3 regions of the Shewanella sp. Iso12 genome follow, and region 3 is predicted to be linked to each of the others. Evidence: predicted binding sites of a transcription regulator. Region 3 holds the regulator's gene; each other region holds the start of a gene.

Region 1 (4,121 bases), on a different contig from region 3:
AAGACGATCACATGTATTGGCTGGAGAAACAGCTGGGCCTTATCGACAAGGTTGGGTTACAGAATTACATCCAGTCCAAGATGTAACGGTATCAAAGCCGTCACGACAGGAGCCGCTATTGCGGCTCTTTTGCTATCTGGTGTTGCATTGAGCCTGAATTAAATTTGAATGCACTTGAGTTGGGCAATAAGGCACTGAATTGCTTCGGTTTGGTGCAGGGGATTGTTTACATAGAAAATTATATTGTTTCTTGTCATTTAGTATTCAAAATTGTTAACAGATTCTGATACATTGCCGGTTTCCTTAAATAAAAATATAACAAATAGGACTCGCAATGGAGCAGATAAGACGTTCTCTCAGTTTGCAACTTGTATTGGCTATCGTCGGTGCCCTGGCGTTGTTGTTGTCTATAGTGGCCGCCGTGATGGTAAAGAGTAGCAGCGACGATACCCGTGCCCGCATAGATCAGGACATATCGGCGCTGATCACCCTCAAGGCCAATGAAATAGGCAATTACTTCTACGCCAAGGGGCAGATTATTCACTCTGTCTTTGCTAACCCTGCCATCAATAACTGGTTTGCCAAATACCATAGCCGTGGCTCAGATCTCAGTCTCGATCCCGGCTATCAACAGCTGGTGGATTACTTCCACTTTTTCTCCGAGCAGGACAAGGAGATCAAGTCGGTGTTCTTCGGCTCGGCCAATACCTTCGAGTACTTTGATCTCAATGGCCGTTACGATGGCGATCCCGACTACTACACCAACAAACGTCCCTGGTGGCAGGAAGCGATAGACAGAAATGGTTTGTTTGTCGGTGACCCGGCCGTGGATGCCAATGACGGCTCAATCTCGGCCACGGTCAAGACTGTAGTCAAGGATGCCAATGGTCGCCTGATAGGCATAGGCGGTATGGATATTCTCATCGATACCATAGGTAAAAACCTGCTGGCGCCAATCAAATACCGGGGCGAAGGCCAGGCGTTTTTGATGACGGAGCAGGGAAAGCTGGTGTACTTCCCGGGTTTTAACCAGGGGTTTCCCGCCGGCTCTGATGCGGCCGTTATTGACAATCTCAGCGGCGACAATCAGGGTTTTAGTGAACTGAAACGTGAAATGCAAACCCGGGATGCCGGTATTGCCGAAGTCACTTATCAGGGAGAGTTGCAGCGGGTGAGCTACATTGCCATTCGCGGTGATTATCCCAAGGTGCGCTGGTATTTGGGGTTCATGTTGCCCAATGAAGTGTTTCAGGCACCGGTGAAGCAAAGCCTTTGGCAAACCAGCCTGGTCTCAGTGGGGATTATTTTACTGGTGGCGTTAACCGTTTTCCTGATGATGTTGCCGTTTCGGCGTAATCTCAATAGCCTGCTGCACACCATGGAAGATATCGCCGAGGGTGAGGGCGACTTGTCACGGCGCATTGAAATCAACCGCGCCGATGAACTTGGGCGTCTCGGCGCGGCATTCAACCGTTTTGCCGCCAAGGTGCAGAGTCTGTTGCTGGAAACCCGTGAACTCAGTGGTCGGGTGGATAATGGTGTTGCCGCCGCGGCTGAGGTGTGTGACAACGCACTGGCCTCTGTCAGCGCCCAGAAACAGGAAATTGCCTCAGTGGCCACAGCCGCTACCGAAATGGCCCACACAAGCCAGGAGATGGCGACCAGCGCCCAACGAGCCGCCGAGTTTTCCGAGACGGCGTTGTTGCAGTCCAGAAACGGCGCAGATGTGGTGCAGCAGGCCAGTCAGGGAATGCACTCACTTTCCACTCAGGTCAACCAGGCTGCGGGGGTTATTCGGGCGCTCAGAAGCAGCTCAGAGGAGATAGGCGAGGTGCTCAGTGTGATCCGCGCCATTGCCGAACAAACCAATCTGCTGGCACTCAACGCCGCCATTGAAGCGGCTCGCGCCGGCGAGCAGGGAAGGGGCTTTGCGGTTGTGGCCGATGAGGTGCGCACCCTGGCATCCCGCACTCAGGACTCCACGACCAATATTCAGGGTATTATCCAGACTCTGCAGCAACAGGCACAACAAGCCGAACAGGTGATGGAAGCCGGAGTCAGGGAGGCCAACCAGGGCCAAAGCCTGACTCTGGAAGTTGAGCGGGCACTGACAGAAATAACCGCGGCAGTGGATGCCATCCAGCTGCAAACCATGGAGATCACTGCGGCGATAGGCCAGCAGGCTGTGGTGGCCGAAGAAGTGGCCTGCAACATTGAAAATGTTCGTGGCCGCTCCGATGAATCCCTGAGCGCCAGCGAAGAGCTGTCACATCAGATGCAGGCATTCCAACAGTTGGCCACGGCTCTGGGGCGCAACATAGGTCAGTTCCGCATCGATTAAGACGAGCTTTAAATCCATTAAGGAGAGCCCTGGCTCTCCTTTTTTGCTCTCGATTGATCTGCTTTTTCGTTATCCTGGCTTGTTAACTGTGTTTTTATACAGTACTCTGTTTGTGTCCGGCTCGACCGAGCCCTTTGAGATCCGGAAAGCAAGCTTGAGAAAGATCATACATATCGACATGGACTGCTATTTTGCCGCAGTGGAGATGCGTGATTTTCCAGAATATCGTGGCCGACCTCTGGCCGTCGGCGGCAGCAGTGACAGACGCGGGGTGATAAGCACCTGCAATTATGAGGCGCGTAAATTTGGCGTTCGCTCAGCCATGGCCTCGGCCTATGCGTTAAAGCTTTGCCCGGAGCTGCTGCTGATCCCCGGGCGCATGTCTGTCTATAAGGAAGTCTCGGCAGAGATCCGGGCCATCTTCGCCCGCTATACCTCACTGATTGAACCTCTGTCGCTGGATGAAGCCTACCTGGATGTATCCGATAGCTCGTTATACCAAGGCTCGGCCACCCTCATTGCCGAGGCTATTCGCGCCGATATCCTGGCAGAAACCGGCCTGACGGCTTCGGCAGGTATCGCCCCGGTCAAGTTTCTCGCCAAGGTGGCATCGGATCTCAACAAGCCCAACGGCCAGTATGTGGTCACGCCACAGGCACTGCCTGAGTTTGTAAAAAACCTGCCGCTTATCAAGATCCCCGGCGTCGGTAAGGTCACCGCCCAGAAGCTGGCCGATATGGGGCTGCATACCTGCGCGGATGTGCAAAAGGTGCCGCTGACCAAGTTACAACAGCGGTTTGGAAAGTTTGGTACCTTGCTTTATGAAAGGGCTCAGGGGATAGACGAGCGTGAACTGACCATCAACCGAGAGCGCAAGTCTGTTGGGGTAGAAACCACGCTGGCAGAGGATATTCATACCCTGGCCCAGTGTCGCCAGGTAATGCCACAGTTGGTGCAGGAGTTGGCCCGCCGTCTGGAGCGCGGAGCCAAAGACAGGCAAATTCATAAGCTGGTAGTCAAACTCAAGTTCAGTGACTTTAAACAGACCACTATAGAAACCCGCTCGAGTGAGTTATCTGTGCGCCTGCTGGATGAATTGCTGACCCAGGCACTGCAAAGAGCCAACGGCCGAGGCATCCGTCTGCTGGGGGTGGCTGCCGGGCTGGTCAGCCAGGATGATAGCCACTCACCGGCAGAGGAAGCTCTGCAGCAGTTGGATCTGGCTTTCTAATCCCCAATTGATGGTTTGCACTCAGCGAGGGGATAAACAAGCTCCATTTCTGTTCCATATGGGCTCTTTATAGTAGGTTTTCAGCGTATTCCGACTCACAAGCATAGCTGGCGATACCTTGCCACTGTCGCAGTGTAAGTCTTACTGTATATACGTAATTATAAGCTCGATACAAGCTTTCTGTTGAATTTCTGCGAATTTCAAATTCTAAAAAACCAAAATCTATTTTTAATAGATTTCTATATTAGAGTGAATGGGCTCTACTTAGTTACGTTTTGAGATCTTTGTAATAAATTTTAAATCGATTTGATGTGGTGATGGTTTTATAAGAAGCATTTAACTTGTTTGATGGGAAATATTCTTTGAATTTTCGCGTTTTCTTGGTGAGTGTTTCTATTTGTATCCTTCTTAACTCTTTGAGCTTTCTGAGTAATACCTGAAAATTGGTAATGTAAAAGTTAATTATTTTAATGTTTTGTTTTTTTGTGGTAGGTTATTTGGATGATAAAAAGTTTGCTTTAAGTTGGCTTAACCCGTTTTTTGGGACTA
Region 2 (4,121 bases), on a different contig from region 3:
TTTCCCTGACTTCCAACTGTTGCAGATAGTCACTGGCGCCTTCACTGAGGCGGCGCCATTCATCCAGTTCGGCATGATAACCATCGCGGATCACGCCGCCATCACGAATGAGTACCGGCGGGTTGTCGACAATCGCCCGCTCCAGCAGCACGAGCTCTTCAGGGAATTCACTGAGCTGGCGTTTCAAACGGCCAAGCTCGGGGCTTTGGGTATTTGCCAATAGTTGCTGTAGTTGCGGCAACAGCGCCAGCGCTTGTCGCAGACGGGCAAAGTCTCTCGGGCGGGCGCTTCTCAGGGCCAGGCGCGCCATGATCCGCTCCACATCACCAAGCGCCTTGAGGTCATCATGCAACGGTTCGAACAGGCCGCTGGCAATCAACTCTGCCACCGCGGTTTGTCGCAGGCCTATCTGTTGATGATCTCTGAGTGGCTGATGGATCCAGCGCTGTAACATCCTACTGCCCATGGGGGTAGCGGTTGCATCCAGCACCGAAGCCAAAGTATTGTCCCGGCCACCGGCAAGGTTCACCGTCAGTTCCAGATTCCGACGGGTGGCGGCATCCAACACTATGCTGTCGCTCTGGTTAAAGCGGGTAATGGCATTGATATGGGGCAGGGCGGTGCGCTGGGTATCTTTGACATACTGCATCAGGCAGCCGGCGGCCTGCAGTGACAGCCTGGCGTCTGTTATGCCAAAACCACGCAGATCTTTGGTGCCAAACTGATCCAGCAACAATCGCATGCTGGTATCCAAGTCAAACTCCCACTCGGGACGACGGCGTTTGCCCTTGATGCCGGCGATCAGGCTTTGTTGGGAAAAGTCTTCGCTGTAGAGCAGCTCGGCCGGTTTGGTGCGTTGCAGCTCTGCCTCCAATGATTCAAGGGTGGCCAGCTCGGCAATCACAAAACGGCCGGAGGCCACATCCAAGGTGGCGTAGCCAAAACCGTTCTTGCCTTCGTAGACGGCGGCCAGCAAGTTATCCTGACGTTCTTGCAGCAGCGCTTCATCGGTGAGGGTTCCGGGAGTCACTATGCGCACCACTTTGCGCTCGACCGGCCCTTTGGACGTGGCCGGGTCACCAATCTGCTCACAGATGGCAACCGACTCACCGAGCTGCACCAGCTTGGCGAGATAACCTTCCACCGCATGATAGGGAATACCCGCCATAGGAATAGGATCGCCGCCACTCTTGCCCCTGGCCGTCAGTGAAATACCCAAGAGCTCGGAGGCTTTTTTGGCATCATCGTAAAACAGCTCGTAAAAGTCCCCCATGCGATAAAACAGCAGCATTTCGGCATGCTGCGCCTTCATCGACAGATACTGGCGCATCATCGGGGTGTGTTTTTCCAAATCCGGGTTATCCATAGGCGTGATCACTGCATTCATGGGAGCTTTCAGATGTTTCCTTGACTGTTTTTCCAAGAGCGGTTGCCCTTTCGACAATGGCGCCAATAGTATCAGTTATTCATCACTGAACCAGTCGTGGGCGGGTAAATTTTATGCTTTCGGTCACAAGTGATTGATCCGCAAGCGGCCTTTAAATAAATTATCACCAGCACTTGATACTGTATGATTGTACAGTATACTAGGTGGCAGATTGGTATTTACGCCAAAGCTCTTAAAAGGAGCGGCAACATAGATTTCAGGCGGCGCATTGCGCCGCAATCAAGAGGGAACAGGAATGAAAATAGATCCAAATAAAGAGAAGGCGCTGAACGCAGTTCTGGGACAGATAGAGAAGCAGTTCGGTAAAGGTTCTATCATGAAGCTGGGTGAAGACAGAACCATGGATGTCGAAACCATCTCTACCGGTTCGCTTTCTCTGGACGTGGCCCTGGGGGCTGGCGGTCTGCCAATGGGCCGTATTGTTGAGATCTATGGTCCTGAATCTTCTGGTAAAACAACCCTGACACTGGAAGTGATTGCCGCGGCGCAGCGTGAAGGTAAAGTGTGTGCCTTTATCGATGCCGAACACGCACTGGATCCTATCTACGCCAAGAAGCTGGGCGTGGATATCGATAACCTCCTGTGTTCTCAACCTGATACAGGTGAACAGGCGTTGGAGATCTGTGATGCGCTGACTCGCAGTGGCGCCGTCGATGTCATCATTGTTGACTCAGTGGCGGCGCTGACGCCCAAGGCTGAAATCGAAGGTGAAATCGGTGATTCCCACATGGGGCTGGCTGCCCGTATGATGAGCCAGGCAATGCGTAAGCTGGCCGGTAACCTCAAGCAGTCTAACACTCTGCTTATCTTCATCAACCAGATCCGGATGAAGATTGGGGTCATGTTCGGTAACCCAGAAACCACCACTGGTGGTAACGCCCTTAAGTTCTACGCTTCCGTTCGTCTCGATATCCGCCGTACAGGTGCTATCAAAGAGGGTGACGAGGTTGTTGGTAACGAAACTCGGGTTAAAGTGGTTAAGAACAAGATTGCCGCCCCCTTCAAACAAGCCGATTTCCAAATTCTCTATGGTCAGGGGATCAACCGTACCGGTGAGTTGGTTGACCTGGGCGTAGCCCACAAGCTGGTGGAAAAATCCGGCGCCTGGTACAGCTACAAAGGTGACAAGATAGGTCAAGGCCGCGCCAATGCCGGTAAGTTCCTCAAGGAAAATCCTGAAGTGGCTGCCGAAATCGAAGCGGCACTGCGCGCTAAACTGCTCAGCAAAGCAGAAGCGGCACCTGCCAGCGCCGAGACAGGTGAAGGCAATGTCGATCTGGAAACCGGAGAAGTCTTCTGAGCCAGTCGGTAATGGATGTTGCGGTCGCGCTATTGGCGCGCCGCGACTATGGCCGCGAGCAACTCAAGAGCCGCTTGCTGGACAAGGGCTTTGAGTCGCCGGAAGTTGAACAGACTTTGGATGGTCTGGAAGCCAAAGGTTTTATCGATGATCAGCGTTTCGCTGCAGCCTTGCTGCGCAGCCATATTGCCAAGGCCCACGGCCCGGGGAAAGTGCGTCAGGCACTGATGCAAAAGGGCTTAAATAAACAATGTATTGAGCAGGTTTTGGATGCCAGTGATTGTGACTGGTTTGCCTTGGCCCGTACGCGCGCGCTGAAGAAATTCGGTGATAGTCCCGCAGATGATATGAAAGAAAAAGCTCGTCGAATTCGTCACTTGATGGGGCAGGGCTTTAGTTATGATCAAGTGGCATATGCCCTTGAATATGACCCTTACGACTGACTTTTCCCTCTATCACAATTGCCCCTTCACAACTAAGCTTACCGCTGCTAAAGCATCCCAAACTGACCTTGTTTTACAAAACCCCAGCATTTACTTTCCTTGAGTTGCAGTCGTTGTTTGCATGCCAAAGTAACACTCAGCTGTTAACACTCCGTTCTGGCGCTTTTAGCTGACTTTATCTGTCCCGTTAAAACTTGCCGTAGCCTTCAGGGCTCCATCCCCTGAGTGATTCCGCGCCTGTGGCAAATGGTATTTGCTGACTCAGGTTATTGGGGGTCGGCTTATGCCGCTAACGCTCTCTGTACCTTGGCTGTATCAGGCGTCATACCCTGCGCAATCTAATTGGTATTCTGGCGCTGCATGCTTATAATGCTTGGCAAAAGAGCGCTTGAGTGGCCGGGCGACGCACGCCTTTAGACCACTTTTTATACATTATTCAGGCTTAAGCAACTCAGGACGATTTATGTACCAAACCACAGCAGCACTCAGAAGTGCTTTCCTGGAGTTTTTCCGCAAGAATGGCCATCAGGTAGTCGACAGCAGTTCACTGGTGCCAGGCAATGACCCCACTTTGTTGTTCACCAACGCCGGGATGAACCAGTTTAAAGACGTATTCCTCGGTATGGACAAGCGCAGCTATAGCCGCGCTACCACTTCGCAGCGTTGTGTTCGCGCCGGTGGTAAACATAACGATCTGGATAACGTGGGTTATACGGCCCGTCACCACACCTTCTTTGAGATGCTGGGTAACTTTAGCTTCGGTGATTACTTCAAAGAAGATGCCATTCGCTTTGCCTGGACCTTCTTGACTGAAGAGCTCAAGCTGCCCAAGGAACGTCTGTGCGTTACCGTTTATCAATCTGACGATGAAGCCTTTGATATCTGGAACAAGCAGATAGGGGTTCCCGCCGAGGACATTATCCGTATCGGC
Region 3 (4,121 bases):
TCGGGATCGGCCGCCACTTCTTCGCGCCAGTTGGGCGCCGCTTCACTGAGGAAATTCTGCAGCGTCACAGGCTCACCAAAGTTCACATAACCCTGACCGAAATTGCCCAGCTTACGCAAGGCGCCAACCACCTGCCAAACAGATTCTTTCTGCTTCTTCTTGCCGCTGAGTTCTTTGTGGTAAGTGGCCACTTCCATGACATGGTCGTAGCCCAGGTACACGGGCACCAGAGTCACCGGCCGTTCAATGCCTCGCAGCACAGAGTTGACTGTCATCGCCAGCATTCCTGTCTTGGGTGACAACAGCCGCCCGGTACGGGAGCGGCCACCTTCGGTGAAGTATTCAACCGAATAGCCTTTGGCAAACAGCTGATCCAGATACTCGCGGAACACAGCGGTATAGAGCTTGTTACCGTTGAAGCTGCGGCGGATGAAGAAAGCACCACCACGGCGGAACATGGGCCCGGCGGGCCAGAAGTTCAAGTTGATACCGGCGGCTATGTGGGGCGGAACCATACCCTGAAAATAGAGAATATAGGAGAGCAGCAGGTAATCCATATGACTGCGGTGGCAAGGCACATAAACTATCTCATGGCCATCGTGGTGCAGCTGGCGTATCTGCTCGGCGCCCTTGATGTTGATCCCCTTGTAGAGCTTGTTCCACAACCAGGTGAGGATCCGCTCGGCAATACGCACCAGGCTGTCTGAATAGTGGGCGGCAATCTCATCGAGATATTCTTCCGCCATCTCCCGGGCTCTGGCCTCGGGGATCTTCTTGGCAGCGGCCTCTTCTTTAATCGCCTTTTTCAGCGTTTCCGAGCGCAGCAACTCATTGAACAGAGCCTGACGGTTGGGCAGCACGGGTCCTGTCATCACCTTGCGTTGCCGGCGGAAATGTACCCTGGCCACCCGTGACAACTTATGGGCAATAGCCTTGTCGGTCCCATGTTCATCGGCCATCAGCCGCAACGACACGGCATTGGAAAACTGCACAAAGTTGTCGCGCCCCAGAAACAGGATCATCAGAAACTTGCGCAGCCAAGTGGGATTTTCCCGCTCAAATACGGCGGCACGCATGCTGTCATCTTCCTTACCAGGAGTGCGGCCCCAATAGAGGCTCACTGGCACCAATTGAATATCCAGTTGTGGATTGGCCTGATGCAGGTTCAGCAGAGAAGTGAAACAGCTGAGAAATGGCTTGTTGCTCTTGCGCTTGCCGAATAGGGGCTTGGCTCCTTCCAGGCAGACGACTCGGGGAACGGTAATATCATCAACCTTGAGTGCCTCATAAGGACAAGGCAAACCAAACTTACGGGTGACTTCCGCCAATGCCGCAATATCACTGACAGATTCCGTCTTCATTACATAGGCCATCGGCTTAGCCGGATCCAGGTTCAAATCGGCGAAAGGATCCTGAGGCACCACAGTGGTATGCACCAGCTTGCTTTGGAGCCAGCGAAGAGATTTAAACCAGAATGAATCTTGTTTGGACATGTTTTTTTCAGTGTCTGAGCCACAATCAATAGCCCAATAGAATACCAGAATTTCCTGAACCTTAGCTAGGGAAGGTGCGAACCGGCCCCGGCAGTTCCTCTGGCCAATGCCTTGAACTCCCCATGCTGCATGGGCCAAGCCGTTAAAACCAAAGCACCGAATGGCTTACTTAGCCACTCCCTAAAAGTTTCAGTTTTGGTTAATACTTGCACTGATAAAAATACTGTATATACTAACAGGTACTGTATGAAAAAACAGGAATCACCATGAGACCACTGACACCGCGCCAGGCACAGATTCTGGAACTGATTAAACGCAATATAGCCGACACCGGCATGCCGCCAACCCGGGCCGAAATTGCCACCCGGCTGGGCTTCAAGAGCGCCAATGCCGCCGAGGAACACCTCAAGGCATTGGCCAAGAAAGGCTGTATTGAGATCATGCCAGGCACCTCTCGTGGTATTCGCCTGCCTCATGATGAACAAGCGGAGTCAGAAACAGGCTTGCCCCTGATTGGTCAGGTTGCCGCCGGTGAACCCATACTGGCTCAGGAACACGTTGAGCAGTATTACCAGGTCGACCCTGGCATGTTCCACCCCAATGCCGACTTTCTGCTACGGGTACGCGGCGACAGCATGAAGAACATAGGTATTCTCGAAGGTGATCTCCTGGCGGTTCACAAGGTACAGGAAGCCCGTAACGGTCAAGTCGTGGTGGCCAGGGTTGAAGACGATGTAACTGTGAAACGCTTTGAAAAGAAAGGTAATGTGGTTTATCTACATGCCGAGAACGAGGCTTACTCCCCAATAAAAGTCGACCTGACTTTCCAGCCATTGACCATTGAAGGACTGGCGGTAGGGATAATACGCAATGGAGACTGGCTATGAGCATAATGACTGGCAACGCCCCAAGACACCCAGGCCTGTGGACAGACACCGGTATTGCCGGCAATCAGCCTTGGCAACATACCGGTATCTCCAGCTTGGCCAGCCATAGCCAGGGACGTCAGGAATTATTGCGCCTCTGCCCTCAATTGGCGCAATTGAGTCAACAGGGACGCTGGATAGTCTTGATTAACGCCCCGGCCAGCATAGGTTACAAAGAAACCTTAGCAAGGGCCGGTGTCAGAATGGATAGAGTACTCTTGGTGCGCACCAAGGATGAAGTAGAAGCCTTGTGGGCAACGGAAAGAGCCCTGACCAACGGCACCTCCAGTGCAGTGATCAGTTGGATAGACAGCCTGGATGCCCGTGATAACCGCCGATTGCAGCTGGTCGCCCGTAACGCCAGAGCCATGGGCATAGTGTTGGAAACGGGACAGCAGGCGAAAGAGGTGGATAACCACCTCAACGAACTTACCCACTCCATCCATTGATTGTGTTTAAAGGCCATCCCTGGGATGGCCTTTTTTCTGTGCCTTTTTGGTGCAATGCCTTCCCCTGTCAATCGGCGGCAAACCGCGCAGCTCTGCTACTCACACAGAATTCACCTCTGGATTAACAGACGCTTTTTTTTCATATAGTTAGAAAACATCGTGATCTTGATCAATATTTAATCTACAAGTAATGTAAGAACAACGATTGTGTTATCTCCATGCAATTCGTCGTAGGTTGACCGCCCCATTTCGATTCATAGCGAGTGGTGCCGTCGCCGGAAATGCTGAGTATATTCAGCGGTAAGTGCAACAGTGGTCACCACCTGTATACCTAGAGCTAAGTGAAACCGCCGCCGCACTTTGAAGTCATCGTTGCTTTTTTGGGAACTGAAGAGTTTGCATAGAGCAAAGACTTACTGTGTGACTCTTCTTTGTAGTTGCGAATGCAATTGACAGAGGAGATGTCTTGTGAAGCAATGGCTGTGTGTTTTGCTGACCTTGTTGTGCGTCAGCTTGTTGTCTCCAGGCGCTCAGGCAGATATGCCCTTGAATATGACTCAAGGGGTAACTGAGATCAGTGGCAAGGTGTATCACCTGCACATGATCATTCTTTATATCTGTTGCGCCATAGGTTTGGTCGTATTCGGCGTGATGATCTACGCCATGATCAACCATAGGAAGTCCAAAGGGGCAGTCGCGTCCCAATTCCATGAAAGTACCAAGGTAGAAATTGCCTGGACGCTTATCCCCTTTTTAATCCTGATCCTGATGGCAATCCCCGCAACCAAAACGCTGATTGCCATGGAAGATCCCAGTGATGCCGACCTGACGGTCAAGATCACCGGCTCGCAATGGAAATGGCACTACAGCTATTTCGGCGAAGACATCGACTTCTTCAGCATATTGGCAACGCCGAGATCCCAGATAGAAGGCCAGGAAGCCAAGGGCGAGCACTACTTACTTGAAGTCGACAAGCCTTTGGTATTGCCCATCAATCGCAAAGTCCGATTCCTGATGACCTCAGATGATGTGATCCACTCCTGGTGGGTGCCCGCCTTTGCCGTCAAAAAAGACGCCAATCCCGGTTTTATTAACGAAGCCTGGACCCGGGTGGACAAACCGGGGATCTACCGCGGCCAATGTGCCGAGCTTTGCGGTAAAGACCACGGCTTTATGCCGATTGTGGTGAAGGTACTGGCAGAAGATGAGTTTGACGCCTGGATGGCGGAACAGAAACAAGCCGCGGCTACGGC

Evidence for each region. Region 3 encodes LexA, which represses DNA repair genes until DNA is damaged. Its sites were predicted from a motif close to TACTGTATNNNNATACAGTA; they were not measured.
Region 1: the regulator LexA is predicted to act here: its motif matches at 2,426-2,445, upstream of dinB (DNA polymerase IV).
Region 2: the regulator LexA is predicted to act here: its motif matches at 1,565-1,584, upstream of recA (recombinase RecA).

The regions. Positions count from the first base shown of each region.
Region 1 covers NZ_JAAUHW010000009.1:91,323-95,443, reverse strand. Annotated here, with positions in the region: gene bfr (bacterioferritin) at 1-86, shown strand, start outside; gene HCX89_RS15170 (methyl-accepting chemotaxis protein) at 335-2,341, shown strand; gene dinB (DNA polymerase IV) at 2,496-3,572, shown strand.
Region 2 covers NZ_JAAUHW010000002.1:218,155-222,275, forward strand. Annotated here, with positions in the region: gene mutS (DNA mismatch repair protein MutS) at 1-1,375, opposite strand, end outside; gene recA (recombinase RecA) at 1,683-2,747, shown strand; gene HCX89_RS04935 (regulatory protein RecX) at 2,759-3,190, shown strand; gene alaS (alanine--tRNA ligase) at 3,654-4,121, shown strand, end outside.
Region 3 covers NZ_JAAUHW010000010.1:45,133-49,253, reverse strand. Annotated here, with positions in the region: gene plsB (glycerol-3-phosphate 1-O-acyltransferase PlsB) at 1-1,493, opposite strand, end outside; gene lexA (transcriptional repressor LexA) at 1,760-2,380, shown strand; gene HCX89_RS15940 (cell division inhibitor SulA) at 2,377-2,868, shown strand; partial or broken gene coxB (cytochrome c oxidase subunit II) at 3,358-4,121, shown strand, end outside.